DNA from 4 places in the Pseudomonas sp. PvP027 genome. Region 1 is predicted to be linked to each of the others. Evidence: predicted binding sites of a transcription regulator. Region 1 holds the regulator's gene; each other region holds the start of a gene.
The links. The regulator FliA, encoded in region 1, starts transcription of late flagellar genes. The targets are predictions, from matches to a motif close to CTAAAGTTTNNNNNNNNNNNGCCGNTAA.

Region 2: the regulator FliA is predicted to act here: its motif matches at 2,460-2,487, upstream of JOE33_RS02985 (methyl-accepting chemotaxis protein).
Region 3: the regulator FliA is predicted to act here: its motif matches at 1,743-1,770, upstream of JOE33_RS03010 (methyl-accepting chemotaxis protein).
Region 4: the regulator FliA is predicted to act here: its motif matches at 2,558-2,585, upstream of JOE33_RS18375 (methyl-accepting chemotaxis protein).

The regions. Positions count from the first base shown of each region.
Region 1 is NZ_JAFIBK010000001.1:5,165,587-5,169,714, reverse strand. It holds gene JOE33_RS22520 (chemotaxis protein CheA) at 1-589, opposite strand, end outside; gene JOE33_RS22515 (protein phosphatase CheZ) at 623-1,408, opposite strand; gene JOE33_RS22510 (chemotaxis response regulator CheY) at 1,428-1,802, opposite strand; gene fliA (RNA polymerase sigma factor FliA) at 2,059-2,799, opposite strand; gene fleN (flagellar synthesis regulator FleN) at 2,796-3,629, opposite strand; gene flhF (flagellar biosynthesis protein FlhF) at 3,745-4,128, opposite strand, start outside.
Region 2 is NZ_JAFIBK010000001.1:787,415-791,542, reverse strand. It holds gene JOE33_RS02995 (DNA topoisomerase III) at 1-1,345, opposite strand, end outside; gene JOE33_RS02990 (HDOD domain-containing protein) at 1,516-2,343, opposite strand; gene JOE33_RS02985 (methyl-accepting chemotaxis protein) at 2,677-4,128, shown strand, end outside.
Region 3 is NZ_JAFIBK010000001.1:792,616-796,743, reverse strand. It holds gene JOE33_RS03015 (methyl-accepting chemotaxis protein) at 36-1,649, shown strand; gene JOE33_RS03010 (methyl-accepting chemotaxis protein) at 1,811-3,607, shown strand; gene JOE33_RS03005 (DUF6482 family protein) at 3,786-4,097, shown strand; gene JOE33_RS03000 (RidA family protein) at 4,105-4,128, opposite strand, start outside.
Region 4 is NZ_JAFIBK010000001.1:4,256,054-4,260,181, reverse strand. It holds gene nhaA (Na+/H+ antiporter NhaA) at 1-978, opposite strand, end outside; partial or broken gene JOE33_RS18390 (ABC transporter substrate-binding protein) at 1,144-1,268, opposite strand; partial or broken gene JOE33_RS18385 (LuxR family transcriptional regulator) at 1,277-1,360, shown strand; gene JOE33_RS18380 (proline iminopeptidase-family hydrolase) at 1,456-2,415, shown strand; gene JOE33_RS18375 (methyl-accepting chemotaxis protein) at 2,642-4,128, shown strand, end outside.

The DNA.
Region 1 (4,128 bases):
CACCGGCCGGCGCGGCCGCTGGTGCCGACGCTGGTGCTGGCGCGGCAGACACCGGACTTGAGCCGTGCAGCGAGTCGAGCAGTTGCTCGAACTCATCATCGGTAATCTCGTCGCCGGCCGCTGGCACTGCAACCGCAGCAGCCTGGACTTCAACCACCGGCTCGGGCTCTGGCTCGGGAGCCGCGACCTCGTCGGCGGATTGTGGCTCGGCCAGACGCGCCAGCGCGGCCAGCAGTTCTGGCGTCGCCGGAGTCACGTCAGTCCGTTCACGTACTTGACCGAACATGCTGTTGACGGTGTCCAGTGCTTCAAGGACCACGTCCATCAGTTCGGAATCAACGCGACGCTCACCCTTGCGCAGGATGTCGAACACGTTTTCGGCGATGTGGCAGCACTCCACCAGCTCATGGAGCTGGAGGAAGCCGGCGCCCCCTTTTACAGTGTGAAAACCGCGAAAAATTGCATTGAGCAGATCAGCATCATCCGGTCGGCTTTCCAGCTCGACCAATTGCTCTGACAACTGCTCCAGAATTTCGCCGGCCTCTACCAGAAAATCCTGAAGGATTTCTTCATCGGCGCCGAAGCTCATGGGGTGCTCCCTAAAATTAACCGTCAACAGACCTTAGAAGCCGAGGCTCGATAGCAGATCGTCTACATCATCCTGTCCGGATACGACGTCTTCACGTTTATCGGCATGAATCTGCGGACCTTCACCCTGAGCGAGATGTTTTTTAGGATCTTTTTCAGCGAGGATGGATTCTTCGTCATGTTCGATGCCTGCGAAGCGATCGACATGGCTGGCCATGAGCACCAGTTTGAGCAGATTGCTCTCGACCTCGGTGACCAGTTGTGTCACGCGCTTGATGACCTGACCGGTAAGGTCCTGGTAATCCTGGGCGAGCAGAATGTCGTTGAGATGTGCGGAAACCTGATGGGTCTCCTTTTCGGTACGCGTCAAAAAACCATCGACCCGCTTGGCCAGCTCGCGGAACTCTTCGGCACCGATTTCGCGGCGCATGAAACGTCCCCAGTCGTCGCTCAACGCCTTGGCGTCGGAACTCAGGCCGTTCATGACCGGCGTGCTTTCCTCCACCAGGTCCATGGTGCGGTTGGCCGCATTCTCGGTCAGCCTCACCACATACGACAGGCGTTCGGTAGCATCCGTGATCTGCGACACCTCCTCGGCCTGAGGCATGTGCGGATCAATGTGAAAGTTCACGATTGCACTGTGCAGCTCACGAGTCAGCTTGCCCACTTCCTGATAAAGGCCGCGGTCGCGTGTCTGGTTGAGTTCGTGGATCAGTTGCACAGCGTCGCCGAAACGACCTTTTTCAAGGCTGGTGACAAGTTCCTGCGCGTGTCTCTTTAAGGTCGACTCAAAGTCGGCCATCGAATCATTGTTATCCATAGCGCCCTCGCGGCTTGCATCAGCTATTGACGCGTTCAAAGATCTTGTCGATCTTGTCTTTCAGGGCTTGGGCGGTGAATGGCTTGACTACATAACCGTTCACCCCGGCCTGGGCAGCTTCAATGATCTGCTCACGCTTGGCTTCGGCAGTGACCATCAGCACGGGAAGGCTCTTGAGGCGTTCGTCCTTGCGGACTTCGCGCAGCAGATCGATACCGGACATGCCAGGCATGTTCCAGTCCGTCACCAGAAAGTCAAAGGCACCGCTCTGCAGCATCGGCAATGCGGTCAGACCATCATCCGCTTCCGATGTGTTGGTAAACCCCAGATCACGCAAAAGGTTCTTGATGATCCGCCGCATCGTTGAGAAGTCATCAACGATGAGGATTTTCATGTTCTTGTCCAATTCGACCTCCAAGCAGTCTTTAACGCGTTCAGCACCTGAACACGCTGTTCACTCAATACTGGCACAGCACACCCCCGGCTGTACGAAACGACGACGGGCTTGGCACAACAACAGGCAAGGACCTGAGAAACAAGCCCATCAAGGCAATGCCTGACAGGCTTCCGACGGGTCCATCCTGTTACCACGTAACGCTCTGCACAGCCGGCTTGCAGTCAACGCGCGGCCATAGACCGCACGTTGCCTGTCAACGCGCTCGCCACTCCCCCAAACGCCCTCGCAAACGAGCTGCGCACTGGCTGTGTAACTGACTGACCCGAGATTCGCTGACCCCAAGAACCTCTCCGATTTCCTTGAGGTTCAGCTCTTCGTCGTAGTACAGCGCCAACACCAGACGCTCGCGCTCTGGCAGATTGGCAATTGCATCGGCCAACGCAGCCTGGAAGCGCTCGTCTTCCAGGTCGCGCGACGGCTCAAGCGAACCGCTTGCGCCATCCTCGTGCAGCCCTTCATGATCGCCGTCCTGCAGCAGGTCGTCGAAACTGAAGAGGCGGCTGCCCAAGGTGTCATTCAAAATCCCGTAGTAATCATCGAGACTCAACTGGAGTTCGGCCGCAACCTCGTGATCTTTAGCGTCACGGCCGGTTTTAGCTTCAATTGCCCGAATTGCGTCACTGACCATGCGCGTATTGCGGTGTACCGAGCGTGGCGCCCAGTCACCCTTGCGCACTTCATCGAGCATCGCACCACGGATGCGAATACCGGCATAGGTCTCGAAACTCGCGCCCTTGGTGGAATCATACTTGGTGGAGACTTCAAGCAGGCCGATCATACCGGCCTGGATCAGATCCTCGACCTGTACGCTGGCCGGCAGGCGCGCCAGCAGATGATAAGCGATACGCTTGACCAAAGGCGCATAGCGCTCGATCAACTCGTATTGCGAATTACGGGACGCCTTGCTGTACATCTGGTAGCCGCTCGCAGTCATTGCACAGGCCCTGCACTGGTCTGGTGAACGAGTCGCTCAACGAAGAACTCGAGATGACCCCGCGGGTTGGCTGGCAACGGCCAGGTATCAACCTTCTGGGCAATGGCCTTGAAGGCCAGTGCACATTTGGAACGCGGGAATGCTTCGTAAACGGCGCGCTGTTTCTGTACCGCCTTGCGTACGCATTCGTCGTACGGCACGGCACCTACATACTGAAGCGCAACATCGAGAAAACGATCCGTCACTTTGGTCAGCTTGGCGAACAGGTTGCGCCCTTCCTGCGGGCTCTGTGCCATGTTGGCCAGCACCCGGAAGCGGTTCATGCCGTAGTCGCGATTGAGCAGTTTGATCAGGGCGTAGGCATCGGTGATCGACGTGGGCTCGTCGCACACTACCAGCAGCACTTCCTGAGCGGCGCGCACGAAGCTGACCACCGACTCGCCGATACCGGCGGCCGTATCGATCACCAGCACATCGAGGTTGTCGCCAATCTCGCTGAACGCCTGGATCAGGCCGGCATGCTGGGCGGGCGAAAGATGCACCATGCTCTGGGTGCCGGAAGCAGCGGGTACGATTCGAACCCCGCCCGGCCCCTGCAGCAGCACGTCGCGCAACTCACAACGCCCCTCGATGACATCGGCAAGTGTGCGTTTGGGCGTCAGCCCAAGCAGCACGTCGACATTGGCCAGACCCAGATCGGCGTCCAGCAGCATGACGCGACGGCCAAGCTCGGCGAGGGCCAGTGAAAGGTTCACTGACACGTTAGTCTTACCGACGCCACCTTTGCCACCGGTCACAGCGATAACCTGTACGGGATGCATGCTGCCCATGTTATTTCTTTACCTTGTCTTGCGTAGACCGAAACCACATCGAGGGCTGCACATGCGCAAATGAACACTGCATGGCAGACCGTTGACGCAGGGACATTCCAATAATATCCATCACTTAACCCACTCTCTTGCCAGGGGTGTGATAGAGGTCAGCAAACATATCAGCCATTGCTTCTTCGCTAGGCTCGTCCTGCATCTGCACACTCACAGCGCGGCTTACCAACTGATGACGACGCGGAGTATGCAGGTCATCAGGAATGCGTGGTCCGTCCGTGAGGTAGGCCACAGGTAGTTCGTGACTGATCGCCAGGCTCAGGACTTCACCAAGGCTGGCAGTTTCATCAAGCTTGGTCAGAATGCATCCGGCCAGGCCACAACGCTTGTAACTGTGATACGCGGCCGTCAGCACCTGCTTCTGGCTGGTGGTTGCCAGTACCAGATAGTTGCGCGACTTGATGCCGCGACCGGCGAGGCTTTCCAGCTGCATGCGCAGCGCAGG
Region 2 (4,128 bases), 4.4 Mb from region 1:
GGGCCAGCGCTTCGGGCATCGCTCGCTTCCAGCCCGGCTCGACAATCTGCTTGCCCACCGCACGCAGCGCATGGCCTGCACAGTCGAAGTCAGCCTGGGTGCGATCGTATTCATGGTTGGGCAGAAACTGGGCCAGGTAGCGCGCCCTGATCAGGGTGTACACCGCCCGCGGTTTTCCGGTCAGACGTTCTACGCCGCGTACCGCCGCAGTGGGAATGATGCCGTGGTGGGCCGTCACTTTGCTGTCATTCCAGGCCCGGGACCGACGTTGTGGATCGAGGTGCGGCGACAGGCCTGTCAGTGCAGGGTCGGCCTTGCACAGCGCCGCGATGATGCCTGCGGCTTCACCGTGCTGACTGTTCGGCAGGTAACCGCAATCGCTGCGCGGGTAGGTGATGACCTTGTGGGTTTCATACAGGGACTGGGCGATGTCGAGGGTTTCCTGCGCACCGAGCCCGAGCTTCTTTGAACAGATTTCCTGCAGGGTACCCAGGTCGAACGGCAAGGGCGCCGCTTCGCGCATTCGCTCGGTGCGCAGCTTGACCAGTCGTGCGCCGGCAGCGGCGCGCATGTCGTGCGCAGCCTGTTGCGCCAGCGCCTGGTTCAGGCAGCGGTCCTGATCGTCGCAGGCATCCGAGGGTGCGCGCCACTGGGCAATGAAGGCCTGACTGTCATGCAGCAGCCTGACGTCGATAGCCCAGTAGGGCGCCGGGACGAAGTTGGCGATGCTGCGATCACGGTCCACCACCAGTCGCAGGGTCGGGGTTTGTACCCGGCCGACTGGTAACACGCCCTGATAGCCGGATTGTCGACCCAGCAGGGTGAACAGACGGCTCATGTTCATGCCGATCAGCCAGTCGGCGCGTGATCGGCCCAGTGCCGAGTGATACAGGCTGAACGTATCGGCACCGGGTTTGAGCGCCGCCAGCGCCTTGCGGATCGAGGCGTCGTCCAGTGCCGACAACCACAGGCGCTGAATCGGCCCGCGATAGCGACAGTGCTCGATCAGTTCGCGGGCGATCATTTCGCCTTCACGGTCGGCGTCGGTGGCGATCACCAGTTCCCGGGCTTCACCCAGCAGCCGCTTGACTGCCTTGAACTGGCTGGCGGTTCTGGGCTTGACGAGCATCTTCCATTTTTCCGGCACGATGGGCAGGTCTTCCAGTACCCAGCGTTTGTAGCGTGCATCGTAGGCATCGGGCGGGGCGGTTTCCAGCAGGTGGCCAATGCACCAGGTCACTGTCGCATCGGCACCCACCCAGCAGCCGTCGCCACGCCGGGTGGCGCCGAGCGCAGCCGCAATATCTTTGGCCTGGGAAGGTTTTTCGCAGAGAAACAGCCGCATGACTACCGTCGTCGATTACCGGTGCAAGGGCTGCAAGGATGAACGCTGAATGCGTGGCGGGCAAGTTTTATCTGTATGGATATACAGATAAACACGCTGTGCGACTCCTGAAATGGACCGCTTGACGCCATGCCCGCTTGCGTTGGTCAGGCTGAAGAGTTGCCGATGGCTCAGCTCAACAATTCGGAAAATGCCTTGTCGGCTTCAAGCACTGCCGGCAACCCGGCAAACAGCGCGTCCAGATCAATGCCCTCCATCAGCGGCCCGCCTGAGGCCTGCTGCGCCTGAGGCGTCGCGCCGCCGTGGGCCTCCAGCGCATCCGAAATGGTGATGGCCTGAGCAACGATCTTTGGCAGCGGTGCGTCAGCCGGTGCCTTCAGCGGCGTTGCCTGATAGGCGATAGCCTGTTGAATGACCTTGGGCAGATGCCAGCGACTGGCCAGTTCTGCACCGACTTCCGGGTAGCTGAAACCCAGTTGCAGGGTTTCGCCGGCTGCACGTCCTGGTGTCCCGGCCTTGGCGGCGTTGTTCAGGCGTTCGGCGACATCGGGCGCACCGGTCTGGATCAGCAACTCACCGATGTTATGCATCACCCCGCAGGTAAAGGCAATTTCAGGATCGACGCCCGTCTGTTTCGCCAGCATCCGGCAGATGCCGGCCACTTGAAAGCTTTTCAGCCAGAACCCCTTGAGATCAAAGCTCGGCCCGGCCTTGAACGCACCGGTCACTGCCGAGGCCATCACCAGCGTACGCAGCGTATTGAAACCCAGACGCATGGCTGCGTCTTCGATGCTTGAGGATTCCCTCGAGCCGCGAAAGCGTGCCGAGTTGGCCAGGCGCAATACCTTGGCCGCAATCACCGGGTCTTTTTCTATATTGCGGGCAATGCTTTCCAGGTTGGAAGAGGGATTGTCAAATTGCAGCATCAAGTCCTGAGCCACTTTGGGAATACTCGGGAGGCTATGCAAACCGTCAAAAAGTTGCTCGATACTTGGCATGGCGTGGCCATCCTGTGCAGTGCGGGGGATGATTTCAACCATAGCCAGTTTTTCCTGTTCTGCACGCTTGAGTGTCGATTATGGGAAAGACGTCTCGACCCCCGACGAAAAAAATAATCAAGGACTCGCGGATCGCGCCGATATGGCGATACAAGCGTCTCTATAAAGTTTCGATGCTCTTGCCTGTCCGTTGATTGACGCCGTGGCAGAGGTCTCGGCTCCGGCCGCTGAGCGGCCTGTGGGTTGTAACGTGAAATAGACGGCACCGTTGTGAAGTTTGATTGGCGATCCAGAGATCGTCCTTATTGGTTTTTTGCCGTGGAAGTCACCGCTATGAAGAGTCTGGGGTTCAGCAAGAAAATCCTTCTTGCCGCTGCATTGATTGTGGTTGTCGCGTTCAGCGTGTTCATTGTCGTCAATGACTATCGCCAGCGTCAGTCACTCAAATCCAGCGTCAAGTCAGAGTTGCAACAACTGGGTACGCTCACCACGCAGAATATTCAGACCTGGCTGGAAAGCCGCATGCAATTGCTGCAGTCGATGTCGCAGCAAATCGCCGCGGATGGCAAGGAACTGCCACAGTTGCAGCGCGCCATCGGCCTGCCTGCCTACAGCGACAGTTTTCAGTTGAGCTACTTTGGCAGCACCGAGGGCGTCATGTTCTCGGTACCATCGGCCAATCGCCCCGCTGATTATGATCCGCGTGCGCGTGGCTGGTACAAGGCGGCACAGAATGCGCCCGGCACCATCGTGACCGAACCCTACATCGCGGCCTCTTCCGGCAAGCTGGTCATGACCATGGCCACACCGGTCAAGTTCCAGAATCAGTTCGTGGGCGTGGCCGGTGCTGATATCGCTCTGGACAACGTCACCAAGATCATCAACTCGCTGAACTTCGATGGCCATGGCTATGCATTTCTGGTCAGTGCCGACGGCAAGATCCTGGTGCACCCGGACAGCAAACTGGTGCTCAAGAACATCAGTGAAGCCTACCCGACCAACACGCCGAAAATTGCCACCGGGGTGACTGAAATCGACTCCGGTAAAAAGCCGGAGATCATTTCCTTCACGCCTGTTCAAGGTGTTTCGACGGCCAACTGGTACGTGGCACTGGTACTTGAGCAGGACTCGGCCTACGCCATGTTGGCCGAGTTCCGTGCTTCGGCCATCACGGCGATGGTGGTTGTGGTGGTGGTAATCATCCTGCTGCTGGGTCTGTTGATTCGGGTGTTGATGCAACCCTTGCATCAGATGGGCCGTGCGATGCGTGATATCGCTGACGGCGAGGGCGATCTGACCAAGCGTCTGGCCATCACTTCGCAAGATGAATTCGGCGAACTGGCCGAGTCGTTCAACCGTTTCGTCGAGCGCATTCACGCCTCGATCCGTGAAGTGGCCTCGACTGCCGCGCAATTGGGCGAGGTTGCCACCCGGGTGGTCAAGGTCTCCAACGCGTCCATGGGCAACTCCGACCAGCAGGCCAACCGCACCGAAAGCGTGGCCGCGGCGATCAACGAATTGGGCGCCGCAGCCCAGGAAATAGCCCAGAATGCGGCGCGCACCTCGCAGCAGTCGAGCGATGCGAGCGGCCTGGCCAGCGACGGTCAGAACGTCGTGCAGCAGACTATCAAGGCGATGAACGAGCTGTCCGGGAAGATCAGCGAGTCGTGCGTGAACATTGAAAGCCTGAATGGCAAGACCGCCAACATCGGGCAGATTCTGGAAGTGATCACCAGTATTTCCCAGCAGACCAACCTGCTGGCGCTCAACGCGGCCATCGAAGCG
Region 3 (4,128 bases), 4.4 Mb from region 1:
GCTCGCGTTATTTCATTGACCGGAGGGGCTACAGGATGTCGATAAGACTACGTCTGTTCTTGCTGATAGGCACCAGTGTGCTGACCGTCATGATCATCAGTCTGGTCAACTATCTGGGTAATACGCGCACAGAGGCAGCGATGCTCGACAGTGAAGTCAGCATGGCTGCGCTGGGCAATCACCTGGAAGCCGACATGATGCACGACGCGCTGCGTGCCGATGTGCTGTCAGCGATGCTGTTCGGCCTGGGCAGGAGCGACAGCACGCGTGACGAAGTGCAGGCGTCGCTCAATGAGCATGCCGCGCTGTTTCGCAAAGTAGTAAGCGATAACCTGCAACTGCCGCTCACAGACACGATCAAGGCAGAGCTGAGCAAGATAAAGCCGAGCCTCGATGCTTATATCAGCGCGGGCGAGCGGATCGTCGGGCTGGCCATCGATAGCCCGGACCGCGCGCAGCAAGAGCTGGGTACTTTCTCCAACGCCTTCACGCAGTTGGAAGGGCAGATGTCGACCTTGAGCGAACTGATCGAGGGGCACTCAAAAGCCAGCGGCGAACGCACCCGTCAGGCCACTAGCAGTGCCAATGTGACCTTGGCGGTCGTGCTTTTGATCAGTATTTTGCTGCTGCTGGTCCAGGGTCACTGGGTGACGCGCAGCATCATGATCCCGCTCGCGTCCGCCAGCCGTATTGCCGATGGTATTGCCCATGGCAACCTCCGCGACCCTATCGACGAGCCCCGTGGTCGTGACGAAGCCAGCATGTTGATTCGCAGCCTGGCGATCATGCAGCGTGACCTGCGCAGCATGATCGAAGTGGTGCGCAGCAACGCCAATGACGTCAGTGGCATGAGCCGTCAGCTCAGCAGTGGCTGCCATGAAGTGGCCGACAGCAGCCGGCAACAGAGTTCTGCTGCCGGCACCATGTCGGCGGCGACCAGCGAGATGACCGCAAGCATTGAAGAAATCACCCGGCATGCCGGGCAAGCCCTGGAAATGGCCGGTCAGGCCGAATCCCTGGCCAAGAACGGCGGTCGGGTGATCCATCAGGTGGTTAGTGATATGGACAGCATCGCCCGTTCGGCGCAGCAGTCGGCTCAGGTGATCCGCACGCTGGACAAGGACTCGGAAGGAATCTTCAATATTATCCAGGTCATCAAGGGCATTGCCGACCAGACCAACCTGCTGGCGCTCAACGCTGCCATCGAGGCTGCCCGTGCTGGCGAGCAGGGCCGGGGTTTTGCCGTGGTGGCCGACGAAGTGCGCAGCCTGGCGGGGCGCACCAGTGCTTCCACTCAGGAAATCACCGCCATGGTCGCGCGCATTCAGCAGAGCACCCGCGAGGCGGTTACCAGCATGGAAGCCGGTGTGGCTCAGGTCGACAAGGGCATGGCGGTCACCGCCGAAGTGGAACGTGCGATCAGCGATATCCTGGATGCCACATTGAGCACCACGCAATTGGTCAACGACATCACCCGCACCATTGGCGAGCAAAGCCTGGCCAGCAATGAAATCGCCCATCAGGTAGAAATGATTGCCAGCATGTCCGAGGGCAACAGCCGGGTAATCGTCCAGACCGCCAGTACCACCGATGAACTGTCGGTGATGGCCGGGCAGCTTTCACAATCGGTTGATCGTTTTCAGCTGTGATATCAAATTGCCCAACTCTGCAGTACTCTGCGGCGCGAAAAGCGCCGTGAGCTGTGTGGCTGAAGTTTTTCGCCTGCGCTGAAGGCGAACGCATTAAAGCTTTGGTAGCGACAGACGTTAACCATCGCACGAGAATCACCCTTGTACTCAGGAGCAGCAAAATGCAGACGTTAAAGGCTTTGTATGAGTCAGTTGAAAAGCAGTTTTTCAACACGCTGACCAAGAAGCTATCAAGCCTTTTCCTGCTGGTCCTGGTCAGCGCCCTGCTGTATTGGGTGGCGCTGAACATCCGTTCCGACATCATGCTGCAGTTGCGCGGTACGCAAACGGACCCTGTCGCGCTGGGCGTGATCCAGAGCCAGCTTGATCTGCTGAGCAACGCGATTCTGCTGAGCACGCTGTTTACGTTGGTCATGGTCAGCTTCATGGTCTGGTATTTCCGCCACCTGATCGTGCGTCCAGTGATGTCCATGACCCGTGCGCTCGAGGAGGTCGCCAGCGGTGAGGGTGATTTGTCGAGGGATCTGCCGCTGCTCACCCATGATGAAATTCGCGGGCTGGCCAGTACCTGCAATCTGTTTCTGGCCAAACAGCGCGAGATCATCAGCAGCATTCAGGGGCTGACTGTACAGATCGCCGTCGAGTCGGCGCGTTCGCTGAAGAACATCAGTGATTCCAGCGACAGCGCGACCGATCAGGCACGCTTCGCCAGAGAGGTGATGGACCAGAGCAACATGGCGGTGGGCAGCATCGAAGACGTCTCGCAACAGACGCAGGGCATTTCCAGCACCACTGCGCAGAACCTGAACATGGCGCGCGACTCTTACGCCGAATTGCTGGAAGTGACTGGAAACATCAGCCAGATATCCAGCAGTCTCAATGAGTTCGGTGGGCTGGTCTCCGGCTTGAATGAGCGCTCGTCAAGCATCAAGTCGATCGTCGGCCTGATTCAGCAAATTTCCTCGCAAACCAATCTGCTGGCGCTCAACGCGGCCATCGAAGCGGCGCGGGCGGGGGAGAGTGGTCGAGGTTTTGCGGTGGTGGCCGACGAAGTGCGCACGCTGGCGCAAAACGTCAGTAAAGCCACTGACGACATCTCGCGCAACATCGACGCCATGCTTCAGGAAGTCAGCTCCACACACGAACAGACCATTCAGATCAGCCACAGCGCCCGCGAAACCCAGCTGGTGGTAGAACGTGCGTCCGGCCATTTCGAGAGCATGATCGGCGATTTCGAGTCGACCAACGACAAGCTCGCCGACATCGCTGCGCACATTCAGCAGTTCGCTTCCACAAACACGGGGATCAATGAGCGAGTAACGCGGATCTATGCCGATAGCCAGGCCATCGACCAGCGCATGCAGCACTCCGCGACCGCCACCCGGGATCTGTCCAGTGTGGCCGAGCAGGTGCAGGCGCTGCTCGGGCGATTTGTGCTTGGGCATGGCGAGCTGGATGCGGCGATTACTCGCGCCAGTCAGTGCCGTGACATTCTGCAAGTACGCCTGGCCGAGCTGCACAAGCAGGGCGTCAATCTGTTCGATCAGAGTTACAAGCTGATTCCCGGCACAGATCCGAAACAATACACCACCGGCTACACCGAGCGTTTTGCGCAAATCTGCCAGGACGAATGCGACAAGCTGACCAAGGGCACACGCGGCGGCAAGGTCACCTTCATCGTCGACAGCAAAGGTTATTGCCCGGTCAACAACAGTTGGGTATCGCAAAAACCTACCGGCAACCGCGAAGTCGATCTGCCGGTGTGCCGCAACAAACGTATGTTCTCTGATCCGATCGGCCTGCGCGCTGCGGGCAACAAACAGCGTTTTCTGTTGCAGACTTATTTGCGCGATACCGGAGAGATTATGACCGAAATCGATGTGCCGTTCTTTTTCGAGGGGCGCCACTGGGGCAACTTGCGGATGGGCTTCGACGCAGCACTGCTGTTGGGCAAATAAGCGAGGGCGCGACGTGCGCGCCCGTTGTTCGATGCCGACCCACAGTGACATCGCTCAATGTGTTTCATGCACTGACGACAGGCGTGTTCAGGCTGGCCTGAACCGAAACGACTGAACGTTTGCGCCAATAAAAGCTCCATTTTCAAGCGGCGCTGATTTCCAGAACGCCACCGGAGGTGTGACTTTGAAAATTCAAGACCTGACCAAGCATGTAAAGGATCAAGCGGTTCGTGAACTCGATCTGATATCCATGGAAGGCGGTTCCTACGTACTGCACGCGAAGCTCGACGGCCAGTCTGTGCCAGTGGAGGATTCGAGCGGAAAAACCCTGCACGTTGCCTCGGTGGAAGAGGCGCGCAAGGTGCTGTCTTCAGTGTCTGACGTAAAGCTGTTCATGACCCAGGCTGTGGCGCATGACGAAATGGTCGGTCTGGACGATGTCCGTGCACAGGCTTCGCGGCAAGAGATACCCTTGCGCTCCAGCCTGTAACCGCCGATCAGGCGTTGCTGCGCCTGACCGC
Region 4 (4,128 bases), 910 kb from region 1:
CGGCAATCGGGCCAGGCCTGCGCGAATTGCCAGCGCGGCCATGGCGAAGATGCCGACCTGCTTGCCGACCAGCAGCCCCAGCGCAACACCGAGCGGGACCGGGTCCACGAGGTTGTCGGCGGTGATGCCCGACAGTGACACGCCAGCGTTGGCAAAACCAAAGATCGGTACGACGGCAAAAGCCACCCACGGGTGCAGTTTTTCTTCCAGATGCAGCAGTGGCGAGCGAGCCTCTTCATCGGGCTTGCCCAGCGGAATGCAAAGCGCCAGCGCGACGCCCGCCAGGGTGGCGTGGATGCCGGACTGGAGCATGAAGAACCACAGCAGCGCACCTACAACCAGGTAAGGCAGCAGCTTCTTGACGCCCAGACGATTCAGCGCAACGAGCACGGCGATGGAGCCCAGGGCTGCCAGCAGCATGGGAATGGAAAGATCGCTGGTGTAGAACAGCGCGATGATCAGCACCGCGCCAAGATCATCGAGAATCGCCAGTGCAGACAGAAAAATCTTCAGCGACAGGGGCACGCGCTTGCCCAGCAGTGACAGCACACCCAGGGCGAATGCGATGTCGGTCGCTGCCGGAATGGCCCAGCCGCCGATAGTATCTGGCCGTCCCCAGTTGAACACCACGTAGATCAGCGCCGGAACCACCATGCCGCCCAGCGCCGCAAAGCCCGGCAAGGCCCTCTGGCTCCAGGACGCGAGCTGACCGGCGAGCACTTCGCGCTTGATCTCCAGGCCGACGAGCATGAAGAAGATCGCCATCAGACCGTCATTGATCCAGTGCGAAACCGACAACCCGGCGAACACTGCGTGCAGCGCTGCGAAGTAGCTGTCGGCAAGCGGTGAGTTGGCTACGATCAAGGCCGCCAGAGCAGCTGCCATCAACACCAGCCCGCCAGCGGATTCGGCAGCGAAGAAACGCGTGATGAACGCCAGCGCGTTCGGGGATTCGGTACGGGGGGTGGGTTTATGCATGACAGCTCCGCAGGGTACAGCGCAAAAAGGCCGCAATTTTACCATCCGCAGAACCTGTCAAAGTCCCGATAAACCTGAGGATACAAATTAGCGTTTCCCGGCCGACTGCGCGCCGGAAAAGAACGCTGAAGAGCGCCTGGCGTTCAGGCAAGCGCCTGGTTCATGTCACTTCCTGACCGCTTCTTCGAGCCTAATCGGCCCAGCGGGTTCATCCCTAAGTGCTCGATGTCCTTGCGCGACACGCCGATGTAGGGGCTGTAGTAGAAGTCGGTCCAGTTGACGTCCGCCTCGTGGTTGATCAGCAGCCATGCAGACGCTGGAGGCCAAAAACCGTGTGCAGGCGGTGGTGCGTTACGTTCACTACCGCTTACTCGACCACTGACCGGATTATTGGCCAAAACCTATCACTTTCCATAGTTATGAGACGCAAGACGTCGCGCTATGGTGCCCCCAAACTATCCAGCAGGGACCGGCGACATGGCAGATATGACGATCAAGGAAGGTTTTGCACCCTTTGGCGACTATCAGACGTGGTATCGCATCACCGGCGACCTGCACGGTCCCGGCACACCATTGGTCATCCTGCACGGCGGCCCCGGCTGTACGCACGATTACGTCGATTCGTTCAAGGACATCGCCAGCACCGGCCGGGCCGTTATCCATTACGACCAGTTGGGTAACGGGCAGTCGACTCGACTGCCCCACAAGGGTCGCGGCTTCTGGACGGTCAAACTGTTCCTGAGTGAGCTGGCTAACCTGCTTGAGCATCTGGGCATCAAAAACAACTACGCCTTGCTGGGCCAGTCGTGGGGCGGCATGCTGGCTTCGGAGCATGCCGTGCGTCAGCCCAAAGGACTGAAAGCACTGATCATCGCCAACTCCCCCGCAGACATGCTCACTTGGGTAAGCGAGGCCAACCGGCTGCGCGAGGATCTGCCCCTTGATGTGCAGGCTGTGTTGCTCAAGCACGAAGAGGCGAAAACATTGAAAGATCCGGAATACCTGAAAGCCTCGCGGGTATTCTATGACCGTCATGTCTGCCGCATCACACCCTGGCCCTATGAGGTGAAACGTACCTTCGACGCGATTGACGCCGATCCGACTGTGTACCACGCCATGAATGGCTCTACCGGGTTTCACGTCATCGGTACGCTGAAGAACTGGACCATCATTGATCGCCTGAAGCTCATCAACGTTCCGACCTTGCTGATTTCAGGGAAGTATGACGAAGCCACACCGCTCGTCGTGAAGCCCTATGTGGATCACGTCCCCAACATCATTTGGTCTGTCTTCGAAGAGTCCAGTCACATGCCACATGTAGAAGAACGAATGGCGTGCATGGGGTGCATCGCAGGTTTTATGGACACGGTGGGCGCACGTTTAAAACGTCCGCAACTTAACGATAAGACATGGCTCCGCATCTTGGGCATCACGTAATTAGAGCGAATACTTTAATAACATTCACCCGACTAACGGTTAATATCATTCACAATTTATTGGAACTTTTTCAGGTCATACGGCTGCCTTACAGCAAATAATGGCACGAGGCTATTATGAAATAACCTTCATGACCATTTTGTTAAAGCTCTCTCGTTTTCAGCAGAAAAACAGTCATTGGGAGGAACGTATTTGCCTTCCGCCTGTTTTGCCGCTGGAGGCAACCATGAACCTCAGATCGTTAAGCATTTCACGCAGGGCCTCCCTGTGTTTTGGCGTCATTACCTTGTTGTTGATCGGTCTGGGGGCCTTCTCCTACGTACAGATCGGCCACCTGCGCGTAGCCGAGCAGAACATAGAAGAAAACTCACTGCCCAGCATTCAGGTCGTCGACGACATTCAGATCGCCCTGCTTCACGCCCGTCTGGAAAGCATCAGGATGCTTGCCAGCAACGATCCGACCGTACACGCCACCGCAGAAGCCAAGGTTCGGGAAGCGATCGAGGCGCTGCGTGCCAACAGCGACTTCTATCAAAAACACCTGCTGTCGGGCGAAGCCGACCGGGCGCAATTCGAAGAAGCCAATAACAAGATGGGCGTCTACATTGATGGCTTGAAACAGGTCGTCGCACTGGACAGCGCTGATCACGACAGAGCGGTCTCCCTCGCCAACGGAGAGCAGGCCCAAAAAGCCGCTGCCTATCAGGAAAAACTCACTGTGCTACGTGGGCACAATGCTGAAGAGGCGGTCGTCTCCGGGAAAGATGCCACTACAGTCTACGACCACAGCGTCAACGTGTTGATGATTGTGCTTATCGCAGCGTTCCTGCTTACCGTGGTACTCGCGATTGCCCTGACACGCAGCATTGTCGACCCGATCAGCGTCTCGCTGAAACTGGCGGAAGACATCGCCGCCGGTGACCTGACCCGGCAATTGAGCGTTAGCGGCAGCGATGAAGCATCACGCTTGATGACGGCCCTCAACACCATGTCGGGCAACCTGCGTACCACCATTCACGAAATTTCCGGCGCTTCCGCGCAACTGAGCACTGCCGCCGTCGAGATGACGTCGATCACCGAAAGTGCCGACCGCACATTGCAGCAGCAGAACAGCGAAATCGAGCAGGCCGCTACCGCGGTAAACGAAATGAGTGCTGCCGTAGAAGAGGTCGCTCGTAATGCTACCTCGACCTCGCAGGCCGCCCAACAGTCGAGCCTTTCAGCCGACCTGGGTAACCAGCGCGTCAACGAAACCCTGACGGCCATGCAGAACCTGACAGGCCTGGTCGAGGGCTCCTCCGCGCAAGTGACTGCGCTGGCCGGTCAGGCTCAGGACATCAGCAAAGTGCTGGGCGTGATTCGCGGCATTGCCGAACAGACCAACCTGCTGGCACTCAATGCAGCCATCGAAGCCGCGCGTGCCGGCGAACAGGGTCGCGGCTTCGCTGTGGTAGCCGATGAAGTACGGGCTCTGGCGCATCGCACACAGACGTCCACGCAAGAAGTCGAACAGATGATCTCAGCGATTCAGGCCGGCTCCTCTGCCACCGTCGAGTCAATGCAGAAGAGCACTGAGGAAGTTCACAACACGCGCAAGACCGCAGAAGACGCCGGGGAGTCGCTGCGCCAGATCAACGACTCGGTACTCGAGATCAATAACCGTAACTTGCAGATCGCGGCTGCCTCCGAACAACAGGCGCATGTAGCGCGTGA